3 regions of the Solibacillus daqui genome follow, and region 1 is predicted to be linked to each of the others. Evidence: predicted binding sites of a transcription regulator. Region 1 holds the regulator's gene; each other region holds the start of a gene.
The links. The regulator CtsR, encoded in region 1, represses protease genes until heat stress. The targets are predictions, from matches to a motif close to ATGGTCAATAAAGGTCAAACA.
Positions count from the first base shown of each region.

Region 1 (4,292 bases):
TAGAAAAGGCATTTACTGCTTTTGCCATATCATGAGAGGACATCTCAATTTTTTCGATAAATAAAATAAACGTACTCATCAATGATTGGAATGAAGCAATATACCATTTTGACTTCAAGCCAATACGTACATGGACTTGGGCGATAGTTTGGCGTTCCATTATGTAATTTGAATCAATTTTACATTTAAAAATACCTTCTAAATGTCTGTGGAGCGTAATTTTTAGACGCTCAATTTGTGTTGTATGCTTAATAATATTCACTAATTCTGGACTGATTGTTACAGCTGCATAAAATTGTTCTACCATAACTGGAATAATCTCTGGTGCATAAGGCTCTAGCTGTTTAATAATAGCTAAATCTTCGGTTGTTAAATTCAATAATTGTAGTTGCTTATTTAAGTCAGGATAATTTGAAACGTCTAAATGTATTTCATGAGAATATTTCGCGCCATCAAAAAAAGACTGATTTGAAACTTTCGATGATTTCGAAAACCAACTTACCATAGTATTCCTCATTTCGTATTTTTTACATATTCATATTTTACTATTTTTTGAATGAGTTATCAGTAATATTTTAGTATAAATTCTATTTTTTACGAAATTTGTATTTCAATTTTGTACGTTGTATTATAAATGATAGATAAAGTTGCTATCAATTACGTCTCGGTGTAATTGTGTCCAGATTTCTTCGGGTTTGCTCTAATAATCCCTTTAAAAATCTGTGACATCCATGGGGGAATAATTTGATTCAGTCGAGAATTAATCTATCACTGAATAGAAGGAAATACTTTACATTTCTCTCCCAATCATATAGAAGTACGGGCTTTTGTTGAAGCAAGTAAAATTACTAGAAAAGGACGTTGTAAAAATGAAGTTTCAAAAAGGGCGTTTGAAGTTTGTGTTACCGATTTCTTTAGGGGTTGCTCTTGCTTCTTACATTATGTTAGCTAATAAATTTCAAGAAGTAGCAAGTCGTGATCGGATATTCATCGTTATTGGTGCAACAATTTTAACAGCGGTTATTTCGTATTTTTTATTCCCGCAAGAGGGCGATAATCCAAATGATCGAGGGCCATATTAACACGTACATAGTTTTTGATAATCTTAGGTATAGGCAACCTAAGATTTTTTTTAGTTTGTGAAACTTTTACAACGGTCAAGCGTAAATAAGATAACAAAACAAAGTGAGGTTGATTGTAAATGGAATCTAAATGGTCAAAGGTTATTATCCATGCGAGTGCGTTTTTTGCGCCGTTTATAGTGCCGATTCTATTTTTCCTAATAAGTTCTGAAGATGAAGTAAAACGTATAGCAATGCAGGCGTTATTATTCCAAGTAGTATTTGGTGTTTTGATTGCCATTGCGGGCGTGTTATCGTTCGTGTTAATCGGATTACCATTCTTATTAATATTTATAGCAATCTTTTGGATTGCTCCAATCATTGGCATTGTCAAAGCTTTATCAGATAAAAATTGGAATTATCCAATTGTAGGGCGCTGGATTTAATTTGATTCAGCGGGGTAATGGATTAAAAGGCTGTGGGGAAAAAGTTCCCCGCAGCTTTTTTACATTTTTGGGGATTTATTTGAAGTGATTAGGGAAAAGTATTTTGAGAGTGATTATTTGAATTCAAAAAACAGCTATTGTATATTTAAGTCAAAGATAGTCAAAGTCAGTTGTTGAGAGGTGAGGACAGCATGAGGAATATATCTGACATAATTGAAGGGTATTTGAAGGAAGTTATTGAATTAGATGGAAAGGGACATATTGAAATAAAGCGTAATGAATTAGCGAAGCAGTTTGCTTGTGCACCTTCACAAATCAATTACGTCATTAATACACGTTTTACAACAGAGCACGGTTATTTTGTAGAAAGTAAGCGTGGTGGTGGTGGCTATATTCGGATTTTGCGTGTAACGATCCACTCAAAGAAAAACTTATTAGACGAAATGGAAGAACAAATTGGTGAAACGATTGCACAAGCAAACGCGGAACGCATACTTTATCGTTTATTAGACGAAGATATTGTAAGTGAACGAGAGGCAAGTATTATGAGAGCTGCACTGGATCGTACAACATTGCGACTAGGTTTACCAATCCGTGATGAAGTGCGAGCCCGCTTATTACATGCGATGCTACAAACGATTTCTTTTGAAAAATAGAGGTGTTTTATCATGATATGTGAACATTGCAAACAACGCCATGCCAATGTAACGGTGACACAAATACAAAACGGTCAACAGATGGAGCGACATTATTGCGACGTGTGTGCTGCACAGTATCATCCGTTTCAATTTGAAATGAAAGAAGAGCCCGCATCATTACAGCAGCTCATGACGAATTGGTTTAATTTTGTGCCAATCTTAAAAAAAGAAAATGTAGCGGGGAGCACGGCAAAAACAAAAGCGTGCCCAACGTGTGGCAATACGTATCGTCAGTTTTTAAAGCAAGTAAAATTCGGTTGTGGTGATTGTTACAAAACATTCAGTGAACAGCTGCCGCAATTACTAGAAAAAATCCAAGCAGGTACGAAGCATGTAGGCTATGTTGAAGAAAAGCACTTAAAAGAAAAAATCAACCAGCAAATAAGTGAACTTCGCACATTGCAACAGCAAGCAATTACAGATGAACGTTTTGAAGATGCTGCCAAATTACGTGATGACATTCGAGCACTCGAAAGTAAAGTCGAGCAAGGAGAGGAACATGCATGAACATTGAGCATTTTTTAACGAATGCCAATCCAAGTTGGATGCAATACGAAAGCGATTCAGATATCGTCATTAGTACGCGCATTCGTCTAGCTCGAAATATTGCGAACGTTCGATTTCCAATTAGCTTTACAGAACAAGATGCCGAACAAATAGAACACCAGTTAATGAATGCATTATTAGCGATAAATCGTGAGAATCCAAACCGATTTTCGTATTTTAAAGTGAAAGATATGCCGCAGTTACAACGCCAAATATTAGTGGAAAAGCATTTAATCAGCCCGAATTTAGCGCGTCGTCAAAAAATTGGGGCGTTTTTTTTAACAGAAGACGAGTCGATTAGCATATTAGTAAATGAAGAAGACCATATTCGTATTCAAAGTTTGGCACAGGGGATGAATTTGCAGCAAGCATATGGAGAAGCCAAAAAAGTAGACCGCTACTTAAGTAAGTCTATTGCTTACGCTTATGAAGATCGTTATGGCTATTTAACAAGCTGTCCTACGAATGTTGGAACCGGTTTACGTGCTTCGGTAATGCTCCATTTACCTGTGTTAACAATGACCAAACAGATGAATGCATTAATTCAAATGATGACAAGATTAGGAATGGTCGTAAGGGGTATATATGGGGAAGGTAGTGATAATTTGGGTAACGTTTACCAAATATCTAACCAAATCACTTTAGGGAAATCCGAAGAAGTTATTTTGCAGGAACTTGAAAAAGTTGTCGAGCAAATTATTCAAAAAGAGCAACTAGCCCGCAAAAATTTACTGTTGCGTGCACCTGCTGTTTTAGAAGACCGTTTAAGTCGTTCGCTAGGTACGCTAAAATATGCCAAAATTTTAACGAGCGAGGAAGCGGCAAGTTGTTTATCGAATGTGCGTCTTGGCGTAAGTTTAGGATTACTTGAACCAATCTCACAGCGCAAGTTAAATGAATGTATGTTAATTATGCAACCAGGGCTTATTCAGCAATATGCCGGAGCGACACTTCAGTCAACTGAACGTGATATGTACCGCGCGAAGCTGTTACAAGAAAAATTGAATGAACAAACAAGAAATAATGGGGAAAAAGGAGAGGATTCATATGATGTTTAATCGATTCACACAGCGTGCTCAAAAAGTGTTACAACTTGCACAAGAAGAGGCCATCCGCTTAAAGCATAAAGAAATTGGAACAGAGCATATTTTACTTGGATTAATTCGAGAAGGTGGCGGCATAGCAGCTAAGGCGTTAGAAGCGATTAATATTAGTCCGCAAATGATCGAATCAGGTATTGAAGAGCTTGTGGGTAAAGGTACAGAAGAAGTAGGGCCGATTGTACACTATACACCGCGTGCGAAAAAAGTAATCGAATTATCATTAGATGAATCACGCAAACTAGGTCATGCTTATGTTGGAACAGAACATATTTTACTGGCATTAATTCGAGAAGGTGAAGGGGTAGCAGCACGTGTATTAGCTAATACAGGTGTAAGTATTAATAAAGCGCGTCAACAAGTGTTGTTATTACTCGGTAATAACGACACGAATAGTAACGGTGGTTCAGTGTCAACACAAGCAGTGAATACACCAACATT
Region 1 covers NZ_CP114887.1:4,023,052-4,027,343, reverse strand. Annotated here, with positions in the region: gene O7776_RS19925 (globin-coupled sensor protein) at 1-505, opposite strand, end outside; gene O7776_RS19920 (acyltransferase) at 828-1,082, shown strand; gene O7776_RS19915 (DUF4870 domain-containing protein) at 1,202-1,507, shown strand; gene O7776_RS19910 (CtsR family transcriptional regulator) at 1,699-2,163, shown strand; gene O7776_RS19905 (UvrB/UvrC motif-containing protein) at 2,176-2,712, shown strand; gene O7776_RS19900 (protein-arginine kinase McsB) at 2,709-3,809, shown strand; gene O7776_RS19895 (ATP-dependent Clp protease ATP-binding subunit) at 3,799-4,292, shown strand, end outside.

Region 2 (4,292 bases), 700 kb from region 1:
TTGCCAATCGTCAATTAAGTTTAGATGTACAAACCGAAAATGCAGCGATTGCACGTCGACTTTATACAATTGTTAAAAAGCTTTATCCATATAATGTTGAGTTGTTAGTACGTAAAAAAATGCGCCTTAAGAAAAACAATGTATACATTTGCCGTGTACGTGAAGGGGCCCGTGAAATTTTAGCGGATTTAGAAATTGTTTCGAATTCTTTCGAGTTCAATCATACAATTGCACAGTCGATCATTCCAAAAAATAATCAGCGCCGTGCTTATTTACGTGGTGCGTTTTTAGCCGGTGGTTCAGTGAATAATCCAGAAACGTCCTCATATCATTTAGAGATTTATTCGCTTTATAAGGAGCACGGGGAGGCGTTGGCTGATCTGATGAACCACTATGATTTGAATGCGAAAACGATTGAACGTAAAAAGGGCTTTGTCACGTATTTAAAAGAGGCAGAAAAAATTTCGGATTTTTTAAATTTAGTAGGTGCGACTTCAGCTATGTTAAAGTTTGAGGATGTCAGAATTGTACGCGATATGCGTAATAGTGTGAACCGCATTGTAAACTGTGAAACCGCTAATTTAAATAAAACAATCGGCGCGGCATTACGTCAGGTCGATAATATTCGTTTTATTGACAACGCGATCGGTTTAGATCAGTTGCCAGAAAAACTACGGGAAATTGCACGATTACGTGTCGAGTATCAAGATGTCACGTTAAAAGAACTAGGTGAAATGGTTTCAACGGGAGTTGTTAGTAAATCGGGCGTGAATCACCGCTTACGTAAAATCGATGAAATTGCGGAAGCACTTCGTCGCGGAGAGCAGATTTAGAAAGGTAAGTTTTCAAAATATTGCATTCTATTGTTGTTCTTTTCCGATAATTTCGATAAGATGAAATAAATAAGTTGATGTACGGATGTGAAAGGGAGTATTTCAAAATGATCGAAAAACAAGTAGAGGTCAAGCTAAAATCAGGATTACAAGCAAGACAAGCTGCACTATTCGTTCAAGAAGCGAATCGTTATAAATCAGATGTCTTTTTAGAAAAAGAAGCGAAAAAGGTGAATGCCAAATCGATCATGGGCATTATGAGCTTAGCGGTAGCAAAAGGTACGACAGTGACGCTAAGCGCAGATGGGCATGATGAAGAAAAAGCGATGCATGCGCTACAGCTACTAATCGAAAAAGCAGATTAATTTTTGGAAGCGTAATCATAGAGGTGTTTGTGAAATAATTTCACGAGCACCTCTTTTTTGTATGTAGATTCACCTTTCCAATTAACTGGGCCTAGAAATCGAGTTCTTTCAACTGTGGCAGAAAAAGGATCGATACGTATGAATGAACTTGCCCGAATTTTGGGCATAAAAGCAAGGTCTGTTACCGATTTTGTAGATGCTTTAGAACAGGTCGTTCGTCAACCTGACCCAAATGATCTTAGGGCAATCTTATTACAATTAACCGATTTAGCAAAAACGCATTTGGATGAAGTGCGTGTTTTACAAAACGAAATTACGGATAGGCTTTTAGAGAACATACCAGTAGATCAACATGGGGTACTACTAGGTTTATTGAAGCGATTGAATAAGGAAAAATATCAGGCTACAAATATCGATTAACAGTTAGAATGCCTATACTAATCAGCTCGGACGATATTTGCGCGGATTGTGTTATCTAGTGCTACCTTTTGTTGTTTACACAAGCTAAGTTTAAAATAAAAAAGCGGCAGAATCGCTCTGCCGCTTTTAATAAATATTATTTTTTAAGTTGGTTACGCTCATAGATTTTATCGATTAAACCATATTCTTTTGCTTGCTCAGCAGTCATGAAGTTATCACGATCTGTGTCGCGTGCCAATGTTTCGTATGGTTGACCACTGTTTTCGGCCATAATTTTGTTTAATTTTTCGCGTAAGAATAAGATACGTTTAGCCGCAATTTCGATTTCAGTTGCTTGACCTTGTGCGCCACCAAGTGGTTGGTGAATCATAACTTCGGCGTTTGGTAATGCAATACGTTTCCCTTTTGCACCAGCCGATAATAGGAATGCGCCCATAGAAGCTGCCATACCGATACAAATTGTTGATACATCAGGTTTAATGAAGTTCATTGTATCGTAAATCGCCATACCAGAAGTAATTGAACCACCTGGAGAGTTGATGTATAAGTAGATATCCTTATCTGGATCTTCTGCTTCTAAAAATAAAAGCTGAGCTACGATTGAGTTGGCAACGTTATCGTCGATAGCGCTCCCTAATAAAATGATACGGTCTTTTAATAAACGTGAGTAAATATCATATGCACGTTCGCCGCGGTTTGTTTGTTCAATAACTGTAGGAATTAAGTTCATTGAAAAATCCTCCCTTTGTTAAAGCCTATTTTCGTATACCTTTGCTGAATTTGGTAAGTATTTCAGCTGTAAACCTATCATACACGTATTAGTCAATTATGGTCAAATATAAAGTCTGCTTTTTAACAGTTGAAAACAAACAGTACACTTTGTATAATGGGAATGCTAGATAAATATTATAATGTCCTCGTGGTGTAATGGATAGCACGTAAGATTCCGGTTCTTAAAATGGGGGTTCGATTCCCTCCGAGGGCGCTTATTCAATCGACATATCTAATTAATTTTTCCATTTCGGCACGAATGGTTGTTAAGGGGATTTTTTACATGAATACTTTTCCCGCTTTCGGATAAATTAAACATTACAGAAACTCTTCAAATACTTAATTTCTTTATTTTTATGAGAAATAATACTTGAAAAGTGTGTCGAAAATTAGTAAATTAGTAAATGTCGTGTTAATGGTGAAAGTTGCTAATTAGAACAAATAATCAAAGGCACTACACACTGTTATTAGGTCCATTCGTGGGCACCATTTTACTGTTTTAATATACTTTTTATAGCTGTTGTAAAAAATCGAATTGTAGTTTTGAGTTTTTACAACGGAGAGTGAAGTTTTACTAGGATAAAAAGATTCACTGTACCGTTTCTTTTTATCCTAAATTCATTCTTTCCAATAACAATTCATTCAAACAAATAACATACAGAATTCAAAACTGTTTCAAAAGCACAATGCCGATGAAACAGTTTTTTTGCGTAAAGAAAAATATAGGCACTAAAAAAATCCGTCTTGCAATTTTGAACAGGACGGATTTGGGGGATGTGTGTTGTATATTAAAAGGCATTAGCTGAATTTGCTTGTGATAGGGTATGATTTGCAACTTTTAATACAGCATTCACTAGAACATCGGCCCCTTTTGAACATGCTTCATAGGAAGTAAATTCATCTTCGCGGTGACTGTAGCCTTTTGCACTTGGTACGAAAATCATTGTAGAAGGGATAAATTGTGCGATAAATTGTGCATCATGACCAGCCCCACTAAATAAATGGTGGCTAGAATAGCCTAATTCTTCGGCACTTGCTGCTACGGCATTAATTACTGTAGGAGCAAAATAGACCGTATCACGATTCCATAATTTCGTATATTCAAGCTGACAATTTTCAATTTCTTTTGGTAAATCGAAAATAATTTGTTCCACTTGTTGAATAACTGTAGGGTCTTGATGGCGGGATTCTAATGAGAAAGTTACATGGCTTGGAATGACGGTGTGAATATTTGGATAGGCGTTAATACGACCAATCGTATAAACGAGATCCTCAGGAAGCTGCTTTAATTTATTTTGTAAGATAGAAATAATCTGCATCGCGGCAAACATGCTATCCTTACGCATGGAAATAGGGGTTGTACCTGCATGATTGGATTCCCCAGTTAAAGTTATGTCATAACATACCATTCCTAGAACACCTTCTACAACACCAATTTCTTTGTTGTAATGCTCCAGAACGGGACCTTGTTCAATATGAAGTTCCAAGTAGGCATGCGCTTTGGTTAAACGATTTTCTTCTTCGCCTTTATAGCCACTTTTTTCTAACGCATTTTCAAATGTTATACCTTCGCGATCGATTGAAGCTAACATTTTCTCCTTCTCGAATTTTCCTGAAAGCACACCAGAAGCCATTAGTGAAGGTTCAAAACGGGCGCCTTCTTCGTTTGTAAAGTTCACAATTGTTAAAGGATGATTAAGCTCAATATTAGCATCGATAATCGTTTCTACTGCTTCTAATGCCGTTAATACGCCAAGAACGCCGTCAAAGCGTCCGCCTTTAATAACGGAATCTAAATGTGAGCCCATCACGATAGGTAAGTTATTTGTTTTACAAGGCAGTGTTGCATACATTGTGCCCATGTCATCAACTGTAATAATCATGCCAAGCTGTTCACAAATAG
Region 2 covers NZ_CP114887.1:3,324,449-3,328,740, reverse strand. Annotated here, with positions in the region: gene whiA (DNA-binding protein WhiA) at 1-833, shown strand, start outside; gene O7776_RS16290 (HPr family phosphocarrier protein) at 941-1,198, shown strand; gene O7776_RS16285 (MarR family winged helix-turn-helix transcriptional regulator) at 1,313-1,618, shown strand; gene clpP (ATP-dependent Clp endopeptidase proteolytic subunit ClpP) at 1,755-2,348, opposite strand; tRNA gene O7776_RS16275 (tRNA-Arg) at 2,532-2,603, shown strand; gene O7776_RS16270 (Zn-dependent hydrolase) at 3,178-4,292, opposite strand, start outside.
Region 2: a site for CtsR is predicted at 2,437-2,457, ahead of clpP (ATP-dependent Clp endopeptidase proteolytic subunit ClpP). Genes of this name have one in related genera too.

Region 3 (4,292 bases), 820 kb from region 1:
ACGCGCTTGTAATTGGTGGACATATTTCCAAGCAATTGCGTGGAAGTGTTCATTTGATAACGCATGGAACATAATTATATCGTCCATACGGTTTAGTAACTCTGGCTTGAAGTGCTGACGTAACGCGATTTGCACAAGCTCTTCTGATTGTTCGGTTTGCTCTAATAAATATTGAGAACCAATATTAGACGTTAAAATAATTACCGTATTCGTGAAATTCACCATACGCCCTTGGCTATCGGTAATGCGTCCATCATCTAACACTTGCAGTAAAATATTCGCTACATCTGGGTGCGCTTTTTCGATTTCGTCTAAAAGCACAACTGAATACGGATTACGACGTACGGCCTCAGTTAACTGCCCGCCCTCTTCATAACCGATATATCCTGGAGGCGCACCGACTAAGCGAGATACGGAATGTTTTTCCATGTATTCACTCATATCAATACGAATGAAATGCTCCTCAGAATCAAATAGCTGCTCGGCTAATGCTTTTGCTAATTCTGTTTTACCAACACCAGTTGGTCCTAAGAATAAGAAGCTACCAATCGGTTTGTTCGGATCTTTAATACCTGAACGTGCGCGCCACACCGCTTCTGTCACATACGTTACTGCCGTCTCTTGGCCTACTACACGTTCATGCAATGTGTCTTTTAAGCGCAATAATTTTTCGCGCTCCCCTTCCACTAATTTCGTAACCGGAATGCCTGTCCAACGCGAAATAATTTTTGCAATTTCCTCTTCTGTTACTTCTTCTCGTAGCATACGATTATCTTCAGTTTCTTTTAACTGCGCCTCAAGCTGTGCAACTTCTTGTTCAAGTTTTGGAATTTCACTATATTGCAGCTCAGAAGCACGTGCAAAGTTACTGCCAGAAAGATAGAGGTCATCGCGCTCGGCTTCAAATTTTTTCAACTCATCTTTTTTATCACGCACCATTTGTAAGCCGTTTTTCTCTAGCTCCCATTGCTCTTTCATTGCTTTCATCGTTGCTTCAAGTTGACCAATTTCACTTGATAAAACTTCTAGACGTTTTTTACTTGCGTCGTCCTTTTCTTTTTTCAGCGCTTGCTGTTCAATTTTTAATTGCGTTAAACGACGCATTGATTGGTCTAGCTCCTGTGGCATGGAATCAATCTCAATACGAATCATTGCACATGCTTCATCGACTAAATCAATGGCTTTGTCTGGTAAGAAACGGTCCGTAATATAACGGTCTGCCAATTGTGCCGCTGCAATAATGGCACGATCGTGAATACGAACACCGCGGTGATGCTCTTCAAAGCGATCCTTAATTCCACGTAAAATTGACACCGTATCTTCAATAGATGGTTCACGCACTAATACTTGTTGGAAACGACGCTCTAACGCAGGGTCCTTTTCAATATACATACGGTACTCATCTAGTGTTGTTGCGCCGATACAGTGCAGCTCCCCACGCGCAAGCATTGGCTTCAGCATATTCCCAGCATCCATTGCACCATCTGTTTTTCCCGCACCAACAATTGTATGAATTTCATCGATGAATAAAATAATGCGTCCTTCTGATTCCTTTACTTGCTTTAACACCGCTTTTAAACGTTCCTCAAATTGCCCTCGGTATGAAGCTCCTGCAATTAACGCACTCATATCTAACTCATAGAGTTCTGCATCTTTTAATCCTTCCGGAACATCGCGACGCACTATACGCTGTGCTAATCCTTCAACGATTGCTGTTTTACCAACACCAGGCTCCCCAATTAATACCGGATTATTTTTCGTTTTACGCGATAAAATACGAATTACATTACGAATTTCTTCATCACGGCCAATAACTGGATCCATTTTGCCGTTTTTAACTTGTTCAATTAAATTGCGCCCAAATTGTTCTAATGGCGGACGATTATCTTGTGTTTGATTAAATTGCATAAACTGCACCCCTTTAATAATTTGACCTTTATTGACTAATTTAAGTATAGGTCAAAGTTAGTCAAAGTTCAATAAAATACACTCAATGTTCAACAACATTTTTCGTTTTATGTGTTACGATAAATTAGGTATTATTTGTAAACTGTAATTTCCCGAAAGGTGTGAGTACAATCGAAACGGCAATTATTTTGCCCATTACAATCACTACTTTCTTTCAAACTAAAGGCATATTATTAAAAGTAGAAAAGGGCATGCATATTTTTCAAGAAGGAAGCCTAGCAGATCAACTTTATCTTATAAAAAAAGGGACTGTACAAATTAGCAAAGAAACTGAAAGCGGGAAAGAATTAGCCATTCGTATTTGTGGGGAGCATAATTTAATTGGCGAAACGACGGTTTTTTGTTGTAGCACCTTTCATACAACAACAGCTAAGGCCATCATGAATACCGAACTTTATGCTATTTCACGTGACTTATTTGAAAACTATTTACATCATGAACCTACTATAATGACCGACTATTTAAAATGGCTTCAAATTGAGCATATAAAAGATCAAAGTCGTTTACGTGATTTAGTGCTTCATGGCAAAAAAGGGGCGCTTTATTCTACACTCATACGTCTAGCGAATACGTATGGTGAGTTTCAATCGCCTAATGAAGTGACAATCCGACTCGCTTTAACAAATACCGAAATCGCCAATTTATGTGCGACAAGCCGCGAAATGATAAATCGCATGTTTAGTGAATTACGTAAACAGCATGTGCTATCCACCGAAAAAGGTTACATCACAATTCATAATTTATCGTTTTTAAAACGCGAAATTGAATGTGAGAACTGCCCGCTTGCCGTTTGTCGCATTGATTAAAAAAAGACCCCGATTTCTTCTATAGTAAAATAGAAAAAATCGGGGTCTTGTACATTAGCGAATCCCTAATGCCATTTTTGCGTAGCGCGACATATTGTCCTTTGACCATGCTGGCTGCCATACAATATCAACTTTTACTTCCTTTACTTCAGGAAGCTCGTTTAACGCTGTGTTTACTTGATCTACAATAACAGGACCTAATGGGCAACCCATTGACGTAAGAGTCATTGTAACGATTGCTAAACCTTCGTCCGTTAAATCAACATCATATACTAAACCTAAGTTTACGATATCAATACCTAACTCAGGGTCAATTACATTTTCTAATGCACCTAACATGCTGTCTTTCATATCTTGATCAATCGCCATTTTGTATTTCCCCTTTCGAAATGGTGTTAACGTTAATCTTATCAGAACTTACGATTTATGCCAAACGTTGTGCAATAAATTGCGTCACTTGTAATACACCATCTCGTGAAACTGCATGACCAGCCTTCTCTTCTGATAAATAAGTGATAGATTTCAGTAGCTTATCTGTTAGCCCATCATAAAAATCACGGCTCATTTGATAAGGTACTACCGTATCGCGCATGCCATGCCAGAAAATAATTGGTTTCCCACTCCACATTGCTACATGGTCTTCCAGATTAAATTGACTTAGTAGTGTCAATAAGTCTGACTGTTCTTGTTCTGACATCGGGAAATCGATTTCACGCTGCTTCATGTCTTCTACTTGATGCAGTGCCAAATTTGTAAAGCTTGTTGTTCCCATACAAATACCCGCCGTTTGAACCCAAGGATATACAGCTAAGCAACCCGACGTCACAATACCTCCCATTGAAGTCCCTGCTATGCCGATTTTACCATTCGTTACATAATTTTTTGCCTTTAATTGCTCATAAATAGTATGTACTTCTTTCACAGATGTTAAAACAATCTTCCAAAAATGCGCATTCATCATTACTTCTGACGATGTTTCCGAACGCTCACCATGTAAATAGGCATCTGGTAAAATTACACGAATTCCTTGCTGCACAAGCTGATAGGCATAATGCAGATTATGCTCTTTCGCACTTAAAAACCCATGTAAAAAAATTACAACGGGCGATTGTTCATTCATTTCTTCATTATATACATGTAATAACGGAATATCGCTCCAAAGCTCACGTTTTACGATCATCACTTTCACCTCATTACTTACTTTATCAAAACTTTACCTCTGTTTCAAAACTTTGACGAACACTAATTTTATCGTTACAATTAACCCACGCAAAAGGAGGATTTACCTTTATGAAAGAACACCTAATCGTTTTGGACTTAGATGGCACACTTTTAACTGACGAAAAAGTCATTTCCGCCTTAACAAAAGATACACTCTTAAAAGCAAAACAAGCTGGTCACCAAGTAATGATCGCAACAGGACGTCCATACCGCGCAAGCCAGCTTTACTATAATGAACTCGTTTTAACAACACCAATCGTAAACTTTAACGGTGCATTAATCCACCATCCCAAAAAT
Region 3 covers NZ_CP114887.1:735,539-739,830, reverse strand. Annotated here, with positions in the region: gene O7776_RS03385 (ATP-dependent Clp protease ATP-binding subunit) at 1-1,908, opposite strand, end outside; gene O7776_RS03380 (Crp/Fnr family transcriptional regulator) at 2,070-2,774, shown strand; gene O7776_RS03375 (metal-sulfur cluster assembly factor) at 2,829-3,143, opposite strand; gene O7776_RS03370 (serine aminopeptidase domain-containing protein) at 3,199-3,954, opposite strand; gene O7776_RS03365 (Cof-type HAD-IIB family hydrolase) at 4,065-4,292, shown strand, end outside.
Region 3: a site for CtsR is predicted at 1,927-1,947, ahead of O7776_RS03385 (ATP-dependent Clp protease ATP-binding subunit). Genes of this name have one in related genera too.